Regions from separate parts of the Gottfriedia acidiceleris genome, predicted to be linked through region 2. Evidence: riboswitches for the same ligand, from Rfam matches in the RefSeq annotation. Region 2 holds a riboswitch; each other region holds the start of a gene.
What was found. Region 2 has a riboswitch for lysine ahead of lysA (diaminopimelate decarboxylase). Riboswitches for the same ligand answer to the same signal wherever they lie in the genome.

Region 1: another riboswitch for lysine. It lies ahead of MY490_RS08330 (amino acid permease); the one in region 2 lies ahead of lysA (diaminopimelate decarboxylase).
Region 3: another riboswitch for lysine. It lies ahead of MY490_RS04935 (aspartate kinase); the one in region 2 lies ahead of lysA (diaminopimelate decarboxylase).

The regions. Positions count from the first base shown of each region.
Region 1 covers NZ_CP096034.1:1,734,535-1,740,820, forward strand. The annotation lists gene MY490_RS08310 (RrF2 family transcriptional regulator) at 1-150, shown strand, start outside; gene MY490_RS08315 (nitroreductase family protein) at 349-1,056, shown strand; gene MY490_RS08320 (YdeI/OmpD-associated family protein) at 1,334-1,927, shown strand; gene pdxK (pyridoxine/pyridoxal/pyridoxamine kinase) at 2,147-2,962, opposite strand; lysine riboswitch at 3,164-3,341, shown strand; gene MY490_RS08330 (amino acid permease) at 3,543-5,012, shown strand; gene MY490_RS08335 (MBL fold metallo-hydrolase) at 5,164-5,856, shown strand; gene MY490_RS08340 (TetR/AcrR family transcriptional regulator) at 5,874-6,286, shown strand, end outside.
Region 2 covers NZ_CP096034.1:223,361-229,646, forward strand. The annotation lists gene MY490_RS01195 (DinB family protein) at 1-49, shown strand, start outside; gene MY490_RS01200 (VC0807 family protein) at 277-933, shown strand; gene MY490_RS01205 (cation diffusion facilitator family transporter) at 1,000-1,938, opposite strand; lysine riboswitch at 2,245-2,418, shown strand; gene lysA (diaminopimelate decarboxylase) at 2,554-3,873, shown strand; gene MY490_RS01215 (C40 family peptidase) at 4,083-5,276, shown strand; gene mscL (large conductance mechanosensitive channel protein MscL) at 5,360-5,761, opposite strand; gene msrA (peptide-methionine (S)-S-oxide reductase MsrA) at 5,913-6,286, shown strand, end outside.
Region 3 covers NZ_CP096034.1:1,040,731-1,047,016, reverse strand. The annotation lists gene MY490_RS04935 (aspartate kinase) at 104-1,345, opposite strand; lysine riboswitch at 1,452-1,627, opposite strand; gene uvrC (excinuclease ABC subunit UvrC) at 1,702-3,477, opposite strand; gene MY490_RS04925 (PepSY domain-containing protein) at 3,624-4,055, shown strand; one part of gene MY490_RS04920 (IS3 family transposase) at 4,240-5,144, opposite strand; one part of gene MY490_RS04920 (IS3 family transposase) at 5,144-5,591, opposite strand; gene MY490_RS04915 (MDR family MFS transporter) at 5,685-6,286, opposite strand, start outside.

The DNA of each region.
Region 1 (6,286 bases), 1.5 Mb from region 2:
AAAGGCTTCTTAGATGTAAATAGTAAGGAATGTTTTGCACCATCTACCCGATCTGCTTTATACGATTTAAAAGATGAGATGGAAAGTTGGCTTGTTGAAGGTCTTGCAAAGAAAACAATTTCAGACTTATTACCGAAGGAAAATGGGTAAAATAAAATCGAAACTAGTTTCAAACTGCCTGCCAAACGCTCGCAATCAGTTTAAAAATCAAATTATTAGTATTTTTCTAATTTAGTCGAAACTAAAATGTTTCGATTTTATTTTTTTATAAACTGTAGTTGACTTTTATACAGTTAAAGTCATATACTGTATTTATAAATAATACAGTTAATTAGGGAGAGATGAAATATGTCTAATGTTAAATCTGAAAAAGAAGAGTATTTAAATAAAGTAAACGAAATAGATTTTGGTATGGAAGCCCCAAAAGAACTTGATAGTACGGATTTCTTTACTGTAGCAAAGGAAAGAAGATCAGTTCGTCATTACGATCCAAGCTTTCAAATGTCTGATGATGAAATTAAGGAATTATTAGAAATTGCAGTTCAAGCACCATCTTCTTCAAATTTACAACCTTGGAGATTCCTTGTCATTAAGGACCAAGATACTAAGCAAAAATTATTACCAATTGCTAATAACCAACAACAAGTTGTGGATGCATCTGCAGTTATCGCTGTTTTAGGTGATACAGAAGCATACAAAAATGCCAATCGCATTTATGATGAATTAGTTGAAAAAGGTATGATGACTCAAGAAGTGAAAGACTTCTACGTTGGATCAATCGTGAAAAACTACGGTGGTTTACCAGAAGAAATTGCTACAAAAATTGCGATGGTTGATGGTGGATTAGTTTCAATGCAATTTATGCTTGCAGCAAAAGCAAAAGGTTTAGATACAGTTCCAATGGGGGGATTTGACCAAGCGAAATTCGTAGAAGCTTTCAATGTACCAGCAAACTTCAAACCAGTTATGTTAATTTCAGTTGGTAAAGGAATCAAAGCAGGCTTCGAAAAAGTTCGTTTAACTTTAGATGAAGTTGTTGCTTGGGATCAGTACTAAGCTTAGAAGAGTATGTAGAGCAGGGATAAGGGAAACCTTTGCCCTGTTCTTTTTTTGTTTGAAGGAAATTTACATCCGTTTAAAGAATAACTTTTTGGAGGGAGTAATGATCCATCTAACTAGCTAAGAATAAAGTGGATGAGCCAATCCGAGTGGTATTCTAAAAACATGTATAGTAAAATTTTAAACGAAGAATTTTGATGAAGCTACTAATAATAATATGATTGAGATGAAAATTTAAGGTTAAAAAAGAGGAATTAATGAGAGGTGTTTATTGATGACAAATAATAATATGCATCCTAAAGTTGAAGCATTTTTATTGAGAGCGAAAAAGTGGCAAGAAGAATTTTATAAGTTAAGAGAAATCGTCATTGACTGTGAACTGACTGAAGATTTTAAATGGATGCATCCTTGTTACACAATTGATAATAAAAATATCGTTTTAATTCATGGTTTTAAAGAATATTGTGCCCTTCTGTTTCACAAAGGTGCGTTACTAAAAGATCCAAAAGGCATTCTGATTCAACAAACAGAAAATGTACAATCAGCACGTCAGATTCGGTTCACCAATATTCAGGAAATAATTGAAATGGAAAGCGTTTTAAAGGACTATATTAAAGAAGCAATTGAAGTGGAAAAAGCAGGTTTGCAAGTAGAATTAAAAAAGACTTCAGATTATGAAGTTCCTGAAGAATTACAACTTAAATTAGATGAAAACCCGACCTTAAAAACGGCTTTTGAAGCATTAACGCCAGGACGTCAAAGAGCTTATATTTATTATTTTTCTCAACCAAAACAATCGAAAACCCGTACGTCTAGGGTTGAGAAATATATTGATCAAATTCTCGATGGAAAAGGATTAAATGATTAGTTTTATTATAAAAATCAAAACTAGCAAAATCTGTTCCAAATCGAATAAAAACTTGTTAAAATCTGCTTATTATCTGTAAAAAGATTAATCATATCAGCGCAAGCTAAATCGCTGTTGAGATTTCCCCCACCAGCGTTAGTACATTTACCCTTTTTTACACTAATAGGGCACCTCATACATCATTTAATCTGACGTATGAGACAGCCCCATTATTTGATATTAGCCTTCTCCATGTAATCGATATGCCATGTGGTTTGTTGGGCCAACGTATTGATTAAGTGGGAACGAGTGACGAATTGCTTCAGTAATGAATTTCTTTGCAGTGTAGATTGCTTCTCTTGGTTCTACTCCTTTAGCAAGCTCTGCACAAATCGCTGCAGAATAAGTACAACCCGCACCGTGAGTATATGTAGTTTCAATTCTGTCAGATTCTAGATGCTCGATTTTTTCACCATCAAATAACACATCTATTGCATTTTCATGCTGAATTTTGCTTCCACCTTTAACTAAAACAAACTTAGCACCTAATTCATGGATTTTGCGTGCTGCTTCTTCCATTTGTTCAACAGTGCAGATTGGAGCCATTTTAGCTAACTGAGCAGCCTCAAATAAATTTGGTGTTACAACTGTTGAAAGTGGTACTAAAATTTCTCTTAATGCATCATTTGTCTCTGGGTGAAGAGCCTCGTCATTTCCTTTACAAATCATAACTGGATCTACAACAACTCGATCAATATTATGTTTTTTTATAGTTTTTGCAGCTAATTCAATTATTTCAGTTGAACCAAGCATACCTGTTTTCATTGCTTGAATTCCAACGCCAACAACGATCGTTTCTAATTGTGCCGCAATTGTATCTATATCAATTGGAAACACTTGATGATGCCAATGATTATGAGGATCCATCGCTACTAAAGTTGTAATTGCACTCATGCCATAAACATTACGTTCCTGAAACGTTTTAATATCAGCTTGTAATCCAGCTCCACCACTACTATCAGATCCCGCAAGTGTCAATGCTTTATAAATTGTCATGTGAAAAATTCCTCCTTTGAATTACATAGAATTATTATACAAAAACATAAGTGCTAGGTACAAGACATGAGCATTATGAAGAGTAAATCAAGAAATAGATCTATTAGGTTGAGTCTATTTTTGTCGAAAATTTTATTGACAAACTAGATTAATAGATTGTATATTGAGTTTATAAAAATTAATTTAATATAATCTTTATCTCGTATGGATAGAGGCGCAGTTTTGATTAGTCGTTACTTTGAGGTTTATGGTACCTGTGAAAAGTAATAAAAGGTGAAACTGCCGAAATAATAAATTTACCATTTAAATTTATTATTGGGCCTATTGCTGAATAAGCATAGGACTGTCACAAGATTACTTGTGGAGGGCTATTGAAGAGATGTTGATGCTGTTTGACACATATATTTGAGTCTTAAACACGTGAACATTGCTTCACGTGTTTTTTTGTATTTTTACCAGATTTTCCATGCTTTACATATTGACGAAAATACTGAGTAAAATACACATCATACAACACTTTTATACCGTCCCATATTCTCGCGTAAAGATAAGATTGCAAGAATCAAGAGGAGGAAATAAGATGGGACTAACAAACCCTAAAAATGATAAAGTAGTATCGAATACTCACGATGGTTCTTTAAAAAGGGGCCTTAAAGCAAGACATTTAACGATGATTTCAATTGGTGGTTCAATTGGGACAGGTTTATTTTTAGCTAGTGGAACTTCAATTAGTGAAGCTGGTCCTGGTGGAGCTGTTTTAGCTTACGGACTAATTGGTATTATGGTTTATTTCTTAATGACTAGTTTAGGTGAAATGGCGACTTATTTGCCAGTTTCTGGTTCATTTAGTACTTATGGATCTCGCTACGTTGATCCCGCATTTGGTTTTGCTATGGGTTGGAATTATTGGTATAACTGGGCAATCACTTTAGCTTTTGAATTATTAGCTTCAGCAATGTTGATGAAATATTGGTTCCCACATACTCCAGCTGTTTTATGGAGCGGAATCTTTTTAGTGATTATTTTAGGTTTAAATTTACTGTCAGTTAAAGGCTATGGTGAATCAGAGTTTTGGTTTTCATTAATTAAAGTTGTAACTGTAGTTGTCTTCTTAGTTGTTGGTATTGCAATGATTTTTGGTATTTTAAGTGGACATCATGCAGGTTTCAAAAACTTTACGATTGGAGATGCTCCGTTCCATAATGGATTTTTAGGTGTATTATCAATCTTTATTGTTGCAGGTTTCTCATTCCAAGGTACAGAGTTAATTGGTGTTGCAGCAGGTGAGACAGAACATCCAGAAAAAAATGTTCCAAAAGCTATCCGTCAAATTTTCTGGCGTATCCTTTTATTTTATGTTTTAGCTATTATCGTAATTGGTTTATTAATTCCTTATACAGATCCTGGTCTAATGAAAAACGACGTGGCTGTTAGTCCATTTACTTTAGTATTTGAAAAATTAGGTGTTGCATTTGCAGCTTCTGTAATGAATGCAGTTATTTTAACATCAGTTTTATCGGCAGGTAATAGTGGAACATACGCATCCACTCGTATGTTATATACTTTAGCAATTGAAGGAAAAGCTCCTAAATTTTTAACAAAAGTAAATAAAAATGGTGTTCCTACAAATGCTTTATATCTAACACTTGCAGTTGGTTCACTTGCTTGTTTATCTTCATTTTTCGGTGAAGGTCAAGTGTATACTTGGTTATTAAATTTATCAGGTTTATCAGGTTTCCTTGCTTGGTTAGGTATTGCGATTTCTCATTACCGTTTCCGTAAGGCTTATGTTGCTCAAGGTAAAGATTTGAATGACCTACCTTATCGTGCAAAATGGTTCCCATTAGGTCCAATCTTAGCATTTTTAGCTTGTTTATTTATTGTATTAGCTCAAAACTGGCAAGCTTTCACTGGTAATGCAATTGATTGGCAAGGTGTACTTGTTTCATACATTGGAATTCCTGTGTTTTTAATTGTTTGGTTAGGTTATAAAGTTAAACACAAAACGAAAGTTGTATCTTATAAAGAGATGGATTTATCTAGAAAATGATTATAATATATGGCCCTTTCATCTTTGATGAAAGGGTTTTTTAGTCATTTTAACGATTTTTATGTAAATTTGGAATTTTTGTTCACAAAAACTAATACCTTTAGTATTATAAAACTAAAGGTATTAGTTTTTATTATTAGGAGGGTATAAAATGAAGATTACGAAAAATAATGATCTTTATGAGTTGAGCTTTTTACCCAATTTCTTTCCTGTAAATTGTTTTTTAGTTGAAGAAGAAAACGAACTTACGTTAATTGATACAGCACTATCCTTTAGTGCGACTAAAATAATTGAAGCGGCTAATCAAATCGGCAAAAAAATTACAAATATCGTTTTAACGCATGCGCACGGCGACCATGTTGGATCGCTTGATCAATTAAAATCACTACTTCCTGATGCAGTCGTCTCCATTTCAAAACGAGATGCAAAATTATTAAAAGGCGACACTAGTCTAGAAGCTAGTGAGCCTAATACTCCTATAAAAGGCGGCGTTCCTAAACATATCCAAACTACTCCGGATCGTTTACTACAGGAAGGTGACACTATTGGGTCTTTAATAGCAGTTGAAGTTCCCGGTCATACACCTGGTTCAATGGCATTTTTAGATCAACGTACTAATGCCATTATCGCTGGGGATGCTTTTTCATTAAGAGGTGGTTTTGCGATCTCTGGTCAATTAAGAATTTTATTTCCTTTTCCATCTATGGCAACATGGAATAAAGATGCTGCATTAAATAGTGCTAAGAAAATTAGTGAATTAAAACCTACATTATTAGCAGTCGGTCATGGTACGATGTTAAGTCATCCACAAGAAGCAATTGACCGTGCTCTTAAAAAGCAGTAAGTGAAGGGGAATTCGTAATGTCACCAAGAATTGGATTGAATTTTAATCAATTACTGAGTACTTCAATTAAAATTGTCGATACAGAAGGGTGGGAGGCTTTAACGATTAGTTATCTTGCAAAGAAGCTAACGATTCAACCTCCATCGATTTATAATCATATTAAGAATTTGGATGAACTAAAAAATAGTGTTGCATTACATGGGATTACACAACTTTATGAAAAACTTCTTGATTCGGTTGAAGGTAAAAATAATGAGAAAGCAATTTTTGCATTAGCTTTTGCTTATCTTGATTATGCTAGAACCCATCCTGGTTTATATAAAGCTACATTATCTCCGTCTCAAACACCTGGAGATGAGTATCGGTTAACTGGGAATAAAATATTGAACTTAATCTATGAGTTATTGAAACCATATAATTTAACGGACAT
Region 2 (6,286 bases):
GCTACATGCCGGATTAATAAACGGTTTAAAAAGATCACTTGGCCAGTAGAGTTATTTTTTGACTTTTGTCCACACATTAAATCTAGGAGTTTATGCTCTTAGATTTTTTTGTTATAATCATGTTTAACAATTTGTCATTTTGATAGTTTGAAAATTGTGGTAATTCAAAATAAAATAGGGCTCTATCTGATTGATTTTTGTTTTTAGTAACATTAATAATACTAATAAATAGCAATGATTATGATGAAAAAGGCCTAAAAAAACGAGGTTATATAAATGAGGAAAGAAAGTAATTTAATAATTTACGATCTAATTTTGTATTTAGTATTCCCACTTGTTTTATATAAAGTTTTACAACACTATTTTAGTGATTATTGGGCAATGCTCTTACCGACAGTTCCAGGGATCCTATATACTTTATTTCGTTTTTGGTATACTAAACAGTTTAATGTTACTGGAATTTTTATTATCTCAACATTAACTGTAAGTACTGCCGTTGATTTAATGGCATTAGGTTCTGCGAAAAACTTAATTTTGTACAATGTGTATTATCACTTTGGGGTTGTAGTCGTATTTTTAGTTTTATTGGCTTTAAAAAAGCCATTACCATATTATTTTATGATTGATATTGCTGCAATACAGGGGCAAGGTCGTGAAGAAAGTAAAAAATTATATAAACATTCTTCACTATTTAAAGTGTTTCAGTACTTGTTTGTCGCATGGATTATTAAAGATATCGTTTTTGCTGTTGCACAATGGTGGATGGTTGATACGTTTGGATTAAAAGCATATTACTCACGTACAATTATCTTTACAGTTGGTGGATATATTTTTGGCATCATTATGGCGATTGGCTATGCAATGGTTACGATGAGAGCTCAAAAATTAAAAGGAGACGACTCAGAGCAACCTTCCGATGAAATTATTATTTAGTAAAAGTCCTTATATAGAAGCAACCCCACAAGTTATAAAATTCTTGTGGGGTTTTCTAATGTCTATTTATCCCTTTAATGAATTTCCTACTCCTTGGAATTCCTGTTCTTCTCTAGTTGATGTATTTATGAAATCAATTTTTTGTATTCTCTCATTTTCTGGTTCGACATGAATTAATATTTTAGGATCAACTAAAACCTTTTTTATTTCTTCTTCAATTTTGTCACATAGTAAATGAGCTTCTTCAATGCTCATGTGTGATGGTAATACTAAATGGAAATCTATATGCTCCTCAGCACCCGAACGTCTCGTGCGTAAGTCATGATATTCGATAAATTGGGATTTAAAAGAATATAATACATTTTCGATTTGTTTTAATTCATCTTTAGATAACCCAGTATCAAGTAGGGGGGTAAACGACTTACGTCCAAGTTCGATTGATTCTTTCATTATATAAATTGCGATTCCAATTCCGATTAATGCATCGAGAAAATCCCAACCAGTAAGACTGACTAAAATTAAACTTATTGCAACTCCGAGCGATGAATAAACGTCTGTTAATAAATGCAAAGCGTTTGATTGCATTGCAACAGAATGAGTATCATTTCCTACTTTTTGAACGATTTTTCCTACTCTCCAATTGATTAACGCTCCAATTAACATGACAACTACACCGATAAAAGGCATTTTAATTGGGGTAGGATGAAGTAGCTTTTCAACAGATTCAATGATAATCCAAATACCAGCTACAAATATTAAGATTGTTTCGACCGTACCTGAAATATTTTCAAACTTACCATGACCATAAGGATGTTCCTTATCGGGCGGTCTGTTTGAAATCCTTACAGAGAAAAATGCAATGACTGAAGCAACTAAATCCAATAAAGAATGAATTGCTTCAGAGATAATTGCTACGGAACCAGTAAAAATCCCGACAATTAATTTTAATAAAACGATGAATGTGTTACTACATATTGAAAGTACTGCTATTTTGCTTGAACGCAATCTATTCACCCCTGTCCAATTTTTTCTACTTAAGTTAAGAGTTTTGTAATAAGGCAACAAAAAAGAAAAACCACTAACAATTTGTTAGTGGTTTGTTTTTTTTAGATTTAATTTATATTTATTGAAATGATTTTTCATTTTTGAATCACCTTTTCTCTCGCATAAAACATATTCTATAATATAAATACTATTTTTGGAAAGCAAAAGCTGTGTGTGCGATTAAATATAAATCGACACATAATTTAAAAATGGTTTGACATCTATTTTTAGACTGTGTTATACATAGACTAATATAAAAAATAACAGTCTATTCGTAGAGGTTGCATTGTATATGAGTATCATTTCAGAAAACTGTGGGTTTTATGACGAAATGAGAAAGGATCCTATGCCGAAGAAATAAATTGCCACACATTTTATTTCTGGGACTACATTTAATAAATGTAGTACTGTCACATGTGTTTGTGAAGAGCTATTGAAGAGATGTGATTGGCTAAGTCCTTTTTTTAAAAGCGATAGGCACATGAACATATCCTTCATGTGTCTTTTTTAATACACTAATACATTGAAGGAAGCTTCTAAGAATGATCTTACATTTGATTTGAAGGGAGAATACGAATGTATTTACATGGTAATAGTCGAATTAATAATGAAGGACATTTAGAAATCGGAGGTTGTGATACTGTAGATTTAGTAAAAAATTACGGTACCCCTCTATACATTTATGACGAAGCATTAATTGAATCAAAATGTAGGGAATTCCATGAAGCTTTAAGAGAAACGGGAATGAAGTATCAAGTTGCTTACGCGAGTAAAGCGTTTCTATGTGTTGAACAAGCCCGCTTAATAGAAAGAGAAGGTCTATGTCTAGATGTTGTTTCTGGTGGAGAGTTATATACAGCTTTGCAAGCTGGTTATCCAGCTGATAAAATTCACTTTCACGGAAACAATAAAACAATTGAAGAAATTGAAGAAGCTTTAAATGCAAAAATCGGTTGTTTTGTAGTCGATAATTTCTTTGAGCTAGAAATATTACAGGCCTTAGCTGAACAACGTAATGAAGAAGTATCAATCTTGTTACGTGTTACGCCAGGTGTTGAAGCACATACACATGAATATGTAATGACCGGTCAAGAAGATTCCAAATTTGGATTCGATATTATGTCTGGTCAAGCTAATGAAGCAGTTGAAGTTTCTTTAAAATCAACTAACCTAAAATTATTAGGAGTGCATTCACATATAGGATCTCAAATTTTCGAACCAGATGGATTTGTTCATGCAATCAATGTATTAATGAGCTTTTTAAATGGTCTTAAAAACGATTTAGGTTTTACAGCTGAAATATTAAATGTAGGTGGAGGCTTTGGTATTCGCTATACTTCAGAAGATGAGCCTTTAGCTGTTGCTAAACATATAGAAAAAATTACGAATATAATTAAACAACAATGTGAAGAGTTAGACTACAAATTACCTGAATTATGGTTAGAGCCAGGACGCAGTATTGTTGGTGAAGCTGGAACAACACTTTATACAATTGGTTCAACAAAAACGCTTCCTTCAATTCGTAAATATGTATCTGTTGACGGGGGAATGACTGATAATATTCGTCCTGCACTATACGGATCAAAATATGAAGCGATGCTTGCAAATCGAGCAAATGATGAGAATAAAGAAGTTGTTTCAATTGCTGGTAAATGTTGTGAAAGTGGCGATATGTTAATTTGGGATTGTAATTTACCTGTTGTACAAAACAATGATTTATTAGCTGTATCTTGCACTGGTGCATATGGCTATTCAATGGCTAATAATTATAACCGTATCCGTCGCCCAGCCGTAGTATTTGTTAAAGATGGTGTTTCAAGAGAAGTAGTTCGTCGAGAAACATATGAAGATTTAGTTAGAAATGACAGAGTTTACATCGAAAACTCTAGTAGATAATTAACAAACTTGTGTTAAGTGTCTCAGGTACTGACACTTCTATATTATATAGAAGTGTTTTATTTCGTTTTCCTTAATAAAAGATGATAATTTATCGACATATAAAGACATATTTATCATTTATATTACAATATTGTAACAATTGCGACTCTCTTCGGGAATCTATGGTATAAATATTTACGTAGATTAGCGAGAGGAGAAACGCTGAAATGTTAAGAAAAAAACTAGCAGTGCTGGCGATGGCAAGTACAATAGTATTATCATTAGCGCCAAATGCTTCAGTATTAGCTGATAGCAAAGTTGAAAAAAAGCAAGCTGAAGTAGATAAGTTCCAATCACAATTTAAAGAATTAAGCAACGAGATAGAGAAAATAGATCAACAAATTAAAACAACTAAGAATAACATAGAAGCAAAAAAAGCAGAAATTTCTGAAACAGAAGAAATTATTAAAGATAAAAAAGCGAGAATTACATATTTACAAGACAGAATTCAAAAACGTAACGATTTATTAGAGGATCGTTTAGTTGCAATGCAAAAGCAACCAAAAGTTAATCTAGTAACAGACGTTTTATTTAATTCTGACTCAATCGTAGACTTCTTTAATCGAGTAAACTCAATTTCAACACTTTTTGAAGCTGATGAAAATATCATTAAAGAACAAAAGTCTGAACAAGCAGAAGTAGTAAAAGAAAAACAACTTGTTGATGAGAAGAAAGAAACTTTAGTAACAGCAAAAGAAGATTTAGTTGCTCAACAAAGTGAACTTTCAAAATCACAAGCTGAAAAACAAAAATCATTAAATACTGCTGAAGCTAACTTAAAGCTAGCAGTTAAAGAATTAGAGAATGCTAAAGAAGATGAGAGAGTTCAACGTCTTGAGCAGCAATCTCTTGAACTAGCTGCATTATCTAGCGATGATGAAGAAGATGACAGCGTTAGCACTCCAGTTACTAAATCTAGTTCAAATTCTGATTCGAACTCGAATTCAAATTCTAGTTCAGATTCTAAACCTAAATCAGATTCAAATGATGATGGTCCAGCAGCAACTGGAAACTCACTTGTAGATTATGCTTTACAATTCCAAGGGGTACCTTATGTATTTGGTGGAACGTCTCCAAGTGGTTTTGATTGCAGTGGTTTCATCTGGTATGTATATTCACATAATGGATATGGTATCTCTCGTGGAAATGTAAAAACATATTGGAGCAATGCGACAAAAATCAGTTCTCCACAACCTGGTGACCTAGTATTCTTACAAAATACTTATATTAATGGTCCTTCACATATGGGTATTTACATTGGTGGAAATAAAATGGTTCATGCTGGAAGTAAAGGGATCAGTGTAATCAGCTTAAGTAATAGCTGGGTTCGTTCTCACTTCTTAGGCTATGGAAAATTCTAATAGTTTATTAACCTCGTATTATATTTAGTATAGTACGAGGTTTTTTATATTGTCTTATGGGAAAATCAAAAAGGTATAAGCTTTTAGCTTATACCTTTTTGGTTTGAAACCTGTTCTTTTAGTAAATCACGTATTTCAATAAGTAGAGCTTCTTCTTTAGTAGGAACAACAGGTTTTGCTTCTTCTATTTCTTTCTTTCTAAATGAAAGTCTATTAATGAATCGAACAAAGAAAAATACTGAAATTGAGATGATAAAGAAGTCGACTACTGTTTGGATAAATGAGCCATATTTAATTTGAGTATCATTGTATGTGTACATTAATTTTGAGAAATCTACACCACCAGAGATCAATCCGATTAGAGGCATCATAATATCGCCAACTAAAGAAGATACAATCTTACCGAAAGCACCCCCAATAATTACCCCGACTGCTAAATCAAGCACATTTCCTTTTAAAGCAAACTTTTTAAATTCTGCAAACATCTTATATCCTCCTGTGTAATTATCGTATAAGTTTACATACAAATTTTAATTCTTTCAAGATAGCAATTGGTCTTTTTTAAGCAAAAATATTTATATCACCTTCTAGATATGGTAAATATAATTAATGACAATTTTTAGGAGGAGTAAAGGTATGGGCACAGAATTGGCTACATTTGCTGGTGGATGTTTTTGGTGTATGGTAAAACCGTTTGATCAACAGGAAGGTATTATAAAAGTTGTTTCAGGCTATACAGGTGGGGAAAAAGAAAACCCAACATATGAAGAAGTATGCACTCATTTAACAGGTCATTATGAAGCTGTTCAAATTACATTTGATCCAGAAGTCTATCCGTATGAAAAATTATTGGACTTATTTTGGCAACAAATTGATCCAACAGATGTAGGTGGACAATTTAATGATCGAGGTAGCTCATATAAAACTGCAATTTTCTATCATAATGAAAGTCAAAAAGAGCAAGCGCTAGCTTCGAAAGATAAACTAGAGAAAAGTGGCATTTTCAAGAA
Region 3 (6,286 bases), 820 kb from region 2:
ATACTATACGGCTCGGTATACCTGAACGTGATGAATATTGATAAAATCAATAATTCAAAGCCTATATAAGAATTTGAACGCCTAAAAGGGTTTATTTTACTATTTAGTTTTCTACTACTACTTCTTCATTAATACGATCTAATTCATACCCTTTATGTAGAGCATGAACTGCTTCTTGTAATTTTGATTTTGGTACAACAGTTGATACTTTAATTTCAGAAGTACTTACCATTTTTACAGGGATTTCACTTTCAGCTAAAAATTTAAACATTTTTGCAGCAACACCTGGGTTTGAAACCATTCCACTGCCTACAATTGAAACTTTAGCAAGTTCACTTTCAAAATCAAATGAGCGGTAACCTAAAAATTCTTTCTTTGATTCTAGAACCGTTATTGCTTCCAACATATTTTCAGATTTGATCGAGAATGAAAGATTTACTAAGTTATCTGAAGTTACGCTTTGGATAATAATATCAACATCAATCCCCTCACTTGCTAATAAAGTAAAGATTTTAGGTAATAAATCTACATGGTTATTTAAACCATTTAACGTCATCCTTGTTACATTAGATTCGAATGCGATTCCTCTTACGACTGATTGTTGTTCCATTTGTGTTTCCTCCCCAATAAATGTACCGATTTCATCATGTTGACTTGAACGAACTTGAATAATTAAATTATAATTTTTTGCGAATTCTACTGCTCTTGGATGTAAAACCGCTGCGCCTAAAGCTGCTAGCTCTAGCATTTCATCATAAGAGACATGGCTTAATTTAGATGCATTTGGTTCAACTCTTGGATCCGTAGTATAAACACCTAATACGTCCGTATAAATATCACAACGTTCTGCCTTTAAAGCTGCTGCCAATGCAACGGCTGTTGTATCTGAACCACCACGGCCTAAAGTCGTAATTTCATTGTTTTCACTTAACCCTTGGAAACCAGCAACAATTACGATATATCCTTCATTAAGTAATTGTTGAATTCGATCAGTTTGAATGGTTTCTATACGCGCATTTCCATGGACAGATTCAGTTTGAATTCCAGCTTGCCAACCAGTTAGTGAAATAGCTTTAAAACCTTTTGCTTGGATTGCCATGGCTAGTAACGAAATTGATACTTGTTCCCCTGTAGTAAGTAACATATCTAATTCACGTTTACTGTTTTGCGGACTAATTTGAGCTGCTAAACTAACTAGTTCGTCTGTATGATGTCCCATCGCAGAGACAACTGTAACTACTTGGTTTCCTTCTTTATATGACTTGGTTACTGTTTCAGCAACATGCTGAATTCGTTCAATTGAGCCTACTGAAGTACCACCGAATTTCTGAACAATAATTCCCATTTTTCTCATCCTCACTTTTTACTTAAAAAAGAATACAAAAAAGCGCGTGAAGCAATGTTCACGCGCCTAATTTACAAATAAAATAAAATAGACCAATCATCAACATCTCTTCAATAGCTCCCCGCATAACTATTATGCGACAGTACTACATTTCTTAAATGCAGTCCCAACAAAATGAATAGTGGATTCATTTCATTTCGGCAAAACTTCCTTTCAACTGTCCATCACAACGCCACACGTCTATGACAGTATACTTTTAAGTTTTGCACCTCTATTACGAGAGAAAATCATTTAATTTTAACTAAAATATAAATTATTTTGAAAATAGTGTCAAGATATAAATTTTGGTAACTATGTTATTCTTTATGGAAATGCTGATAAATTTCTTCTGCAACATTTTTTGGCATTTTAGCTGCTATTAACTCATCGATTGATGCCTCTTTTATTTTTTTGACTGATCCAAAATGTTTAAGAAGAGCTTTCTTTCTTGTTCCACCAACACCCGCTATGCCATCTAAAGCAGATTGAACCATTGATTTACTATGAAGCTGACGATAGAATTCAATCGCAAATCTGTGTACCTCGTCTTGAATTCTTTGTAATAAAAAGAATTCTTGGCTTTGTCTTCCAAGTTGGACAATTTGAGGTGGTTGTCCTATTAATAACTCTGAAGTACGGTGCTTTTCATCTTTAACAAGTCCAGCTGTTGGAATGAATAGGCCTAACTCATTTTGGAGTACATCTTCAACTACAGCTAGATGGCCTTTCCCACCATCCACAATTATTAAATTTGGTAAAGGTAAATTCTCTTTTAGTGCTCTCGAATATCTTCTACGTACTACCTCACGCATTGAATCGTAATCATCAGGTCCTACTACAGTTTTGATTTTATATTTGCGGTAATCTTTTTTTGAAGGTTTTCCGTCTATAAAGACAACCATAGCTGAAACAGGATTTGTTCCTTGAATATTTGAATTATCGAATGCTTCAATTCGATAAGGAGTTTCAATATTTAAACTATCCCCTAGTTTTTCTATTGCTTTAACTGTTCTTTCTTCATCTCGCTCAATTAATTTAAATTTCTCACCGAGTCCAATTTTAGCATTTTTATTTGCTAATACTACAAGTTCCTTTTTTTGGCCTCTTTTTGGTTGGAATACAGGAATTTTTAGTAAATTTTTTAAAATTTCAGTATCAACTTTATCTGGTACAAAAATTTCTTTTGGTTTTATATTGTGTGGTTTTTCATAAAATTGCCCAATAAATGATAGGAATTCTTCTTCTGGTTCATCGTAAATTGGAAAATATGAAACATCTCTTTCAATTAATTTTCCTCTTCGAACAAAGAAAACTTGAACACACATCCATCCCTTATCAACCGCATATCCAAATACATCTCGATCAACTAAATCACTACTCATCATTTTCTGCTTTTCCATAGTCGCTTTAATCGATACAATTTGGTCTCGATACTCTTTCGCTCGCTCGAAATCTAATTGTTCAGATGCAGCAAGCATTTTTGCCTCTAATTCTTTTCGTATTTGGTCTTCCCCACCGTTTAGAAAACGGGCAATTTCATTAACTATTTCTTGATTTTGTTGATCAGTTACTTCTTTTACACAAGGCGCAAGACACTGACCAATATGATAATATAAACAAACTTTATCTGGTAATGAAGAACATTTTCGTAGTGGATATAGACGATCTAATAATTTTTTTGTTTCATTCGCGGCTGTAGCATTAGGGAATGGTCCAAAATATTTTCCTTTATCTTTTTTTACATTTCGCGTAATTAATAAGCGAGGATGTTTTTCAGCAGTTATTTTAATAAAGGGGTATGATTTATCATCCTTCAACATGATGTTATATTTCGGATCATATTTCTTAATTAAATTCATCTCAAGAATTAAAGCTTCCATATTTGAAGAAGTAACAATATATTCAAAATCAGTTATCTCTTGAACTAATCGATATGTCTTACCATCATGGGATCCCGTAAAATAAGATCTAACTCTATTTTTTAAAACTTTAGCTTTTCCCACGTAAATGATCGTGCCTTGAATATCTTTCATCAAATAGCAACCAGGCTGATCTGGTAGTAGCGCTAATTTTTCTTTTAAGTGATTGTCCATTTCCTCTCACCTCTTTCGTGCAACTGTACACTTAATATTATAATCTCCATATTTAAAAACTGAAAATACTTTAATGATATTAAGTAAAAATTAAGTTTTCTATTGTAACTTTAATCCATCAAGAGAAGAAAAGGAGAAATGTTAAGATGAAAAAAGTCAGAGTAGTTCATTTTTGGATAGGTGTAATTGTTTCGGTTTTCCTACTAATCGAATCTACTACAGGAATTATCCTGTATTTCAATAAAGGTGGCGAAGCAAAAGGAAGATTTTCTATGCAAGGTCAGCTTCCATCGGGTGGACAGTTTAATGGAAACCAACAATCTCAAAATAGCGATCAAAATACAGCTCCCAAAAATGGACAAAGTGGTGATAGTGCTCAAACCCCATTTCAAAATTTTGGAAAAAGACCTGAGCAGTCTGCATTTTCAGTAAAAAGCTTACATACCGGCATAATTGGTTTAATTAGTGGTATTGGTCTTTTTATACTTACTGGCACAGGATTAGCTTTATCTTGGATCTTGTGGAATAATAAACGAAAAATGGAAAAAAGAAAAGAAAAAGTATCCATGGCTATTTAACAAAGAGGGTGTCTCTGAAAAGTAAATCTTTTATGGGACCTCTCTTTTTTCTTCAGATTGTAAATAGGCCACCACATTGATTCACAAATTAGAGAACAATTCATAGGTACCGTTCTCAAAATGCTTAAAATAAAAACCATCCAAAATTTGTAGTGACCCCATAAAGTTAGACTGGTTACTTCAATTAGGCAGCCTGTTGGGCATGAACTCGGTATTTTACTGGGCTCATGCCTTTTAATTTTGCCTTAATTCGTTTGTTATTGTAGTAATCTATATATTTAGCTAGTTCTTGTTTAAAGTGTTCGACACTGTTAAATTCTTTAAGATAGAGTAGTTCAGATTTCATGATACTAAAGAAACTTTCAATTACTGCGTTATCGTAACAGTTTCCTTTTCGTGACATACTCTGAGTGATTCCACGTTTAATAAGAGCACTACGATATTTTTTCATTTGATAGTGCCACCCTTGGTCTGAATGAATTAGTAGTGTATCGGAATCTGTTAATCGTTCAAGAGATTGTTCTAACATATTTGATACAAGTGAAAAAGTTGGACGTGAACCAATTGTATAAGCAATTATTTCACCATTATATAAGTCCAACATAGGTGAAAAGTATAGCTTTTCTCCAAATAATTTAAATTCAGTTATATCTGTAACCCATTTCTCATTTGGTTTTTCAGCTTGAAAATTTCGATTTAAAATATTGGGGGCAATCTTACCTACTTCACCTTTGTAAAAGCGATATTTCTTTACCTTCACAAGTGATTTTATCCCTAGTTCTTTCATAGGTCGTTGAACTTTTTTATGATTTACTTTATAACCACGATTCGTAAGCTCGTCTCGAATTTTACGATAGCCATAACGACATTCGTGTTCCTCATAAATTTCTTTTATCAGCACTTTTAACTCTGCATCTGGATCAGGACGTTCTAGATTTTTCATCCAATAATAAAACGTACTACGCGGAAAACTGGCTAACAGTAAAAGTTCTTTTAACGAAAACTCATGCCTTAATTCATAGACAACTTTTACTTTGTCTTGTTTCGTGATTTTTCCTTGTTTTGAACTAAGGCGTTCAACTTTTTTAGATATGCATTTTCCATGCGTAAACGTTCTATTTCAGCTTGAAGTTCTTCAATTGATCCTTCAACGGGTGTAGTTTTCTTTGTTTCTTTTTTCATGGAAAGTCGCCCCTTTTTCTTTGATTCTAGGGCGTCTTGTCCTTGTGTTTCAAATTGAGTCCTCCACTTTCGAATCGTTCTAGGGGAAGGAATATTGAAAATTGCAGCTGCTTCATTCGGTGACGTCCCGTGGTCATTCATATACTTTAATACGTTTAGTTTAAACTGTACCGAATAACTTGTATATGACTTTTTAAGCAAGCCATTAATCCCATTTTCCTTATATTGAGCTACCCAGTTTCTCACTTCAGCATGGGACGTTCCAAATAACTTACCAATAGAACGAAAACTTTCCTTACCTTCTAAATAACGCATAACTACCGCTAATTTATGTTCAGTAGTAAATTTAGTCATAAAAAATGCACCTCCAAATGTTAGTCGTGTCTAACATTTGGGGTGCACTTCATTTCTGGATGGTTTTTACTTTTAGTATTACAGCTTGAGAAATTAAGAAGTCGCAGTTTCTACTTCTACTTGTTCTTGCTCATTACCTTCTTTATTCCCAGCTTTTCTATTCGTTAATTTAATTGGTGTTAGGAAAAATGTTACGATTGCACCAATTATGATGAATCCTAAACCAACAAAGAATACTTGGTGTAATGAATCCATTAATGATGTTTTAATGATCGGTAACATTCCTTCTAAAATTGGCTTAGGAATTAGCTTCTTAGCATCCGCATTAAATAACATTGTAAATACAGATTGAGGAGTTGTATTAATCATGTCTTTAAATTTGTCTACTAATGGTGCAGCTTGAGCTGGTAATTTATTTAAAAATGGAACTAAATCATTGTTTAGAAGTGTTCCTGATTTACTATTCATTACAGCACCTAAAACAGTTGCTCCAAAAGTACCACCGATTGAGCGGAAGAATTGGCTAGAAGATGTTACAATCCCTAATTCCTTCTTATCAAATACTTCTTGAAGAGCTAGTGTAATGGTCGGCATTACTAAACCAATACCTAGCCCCATAACTCCCATAAAGATTGTTGCAATAGTTTTAGTTGAATCCATATCTAAAGTTGTTAATAGATATAAACCTAATGCGA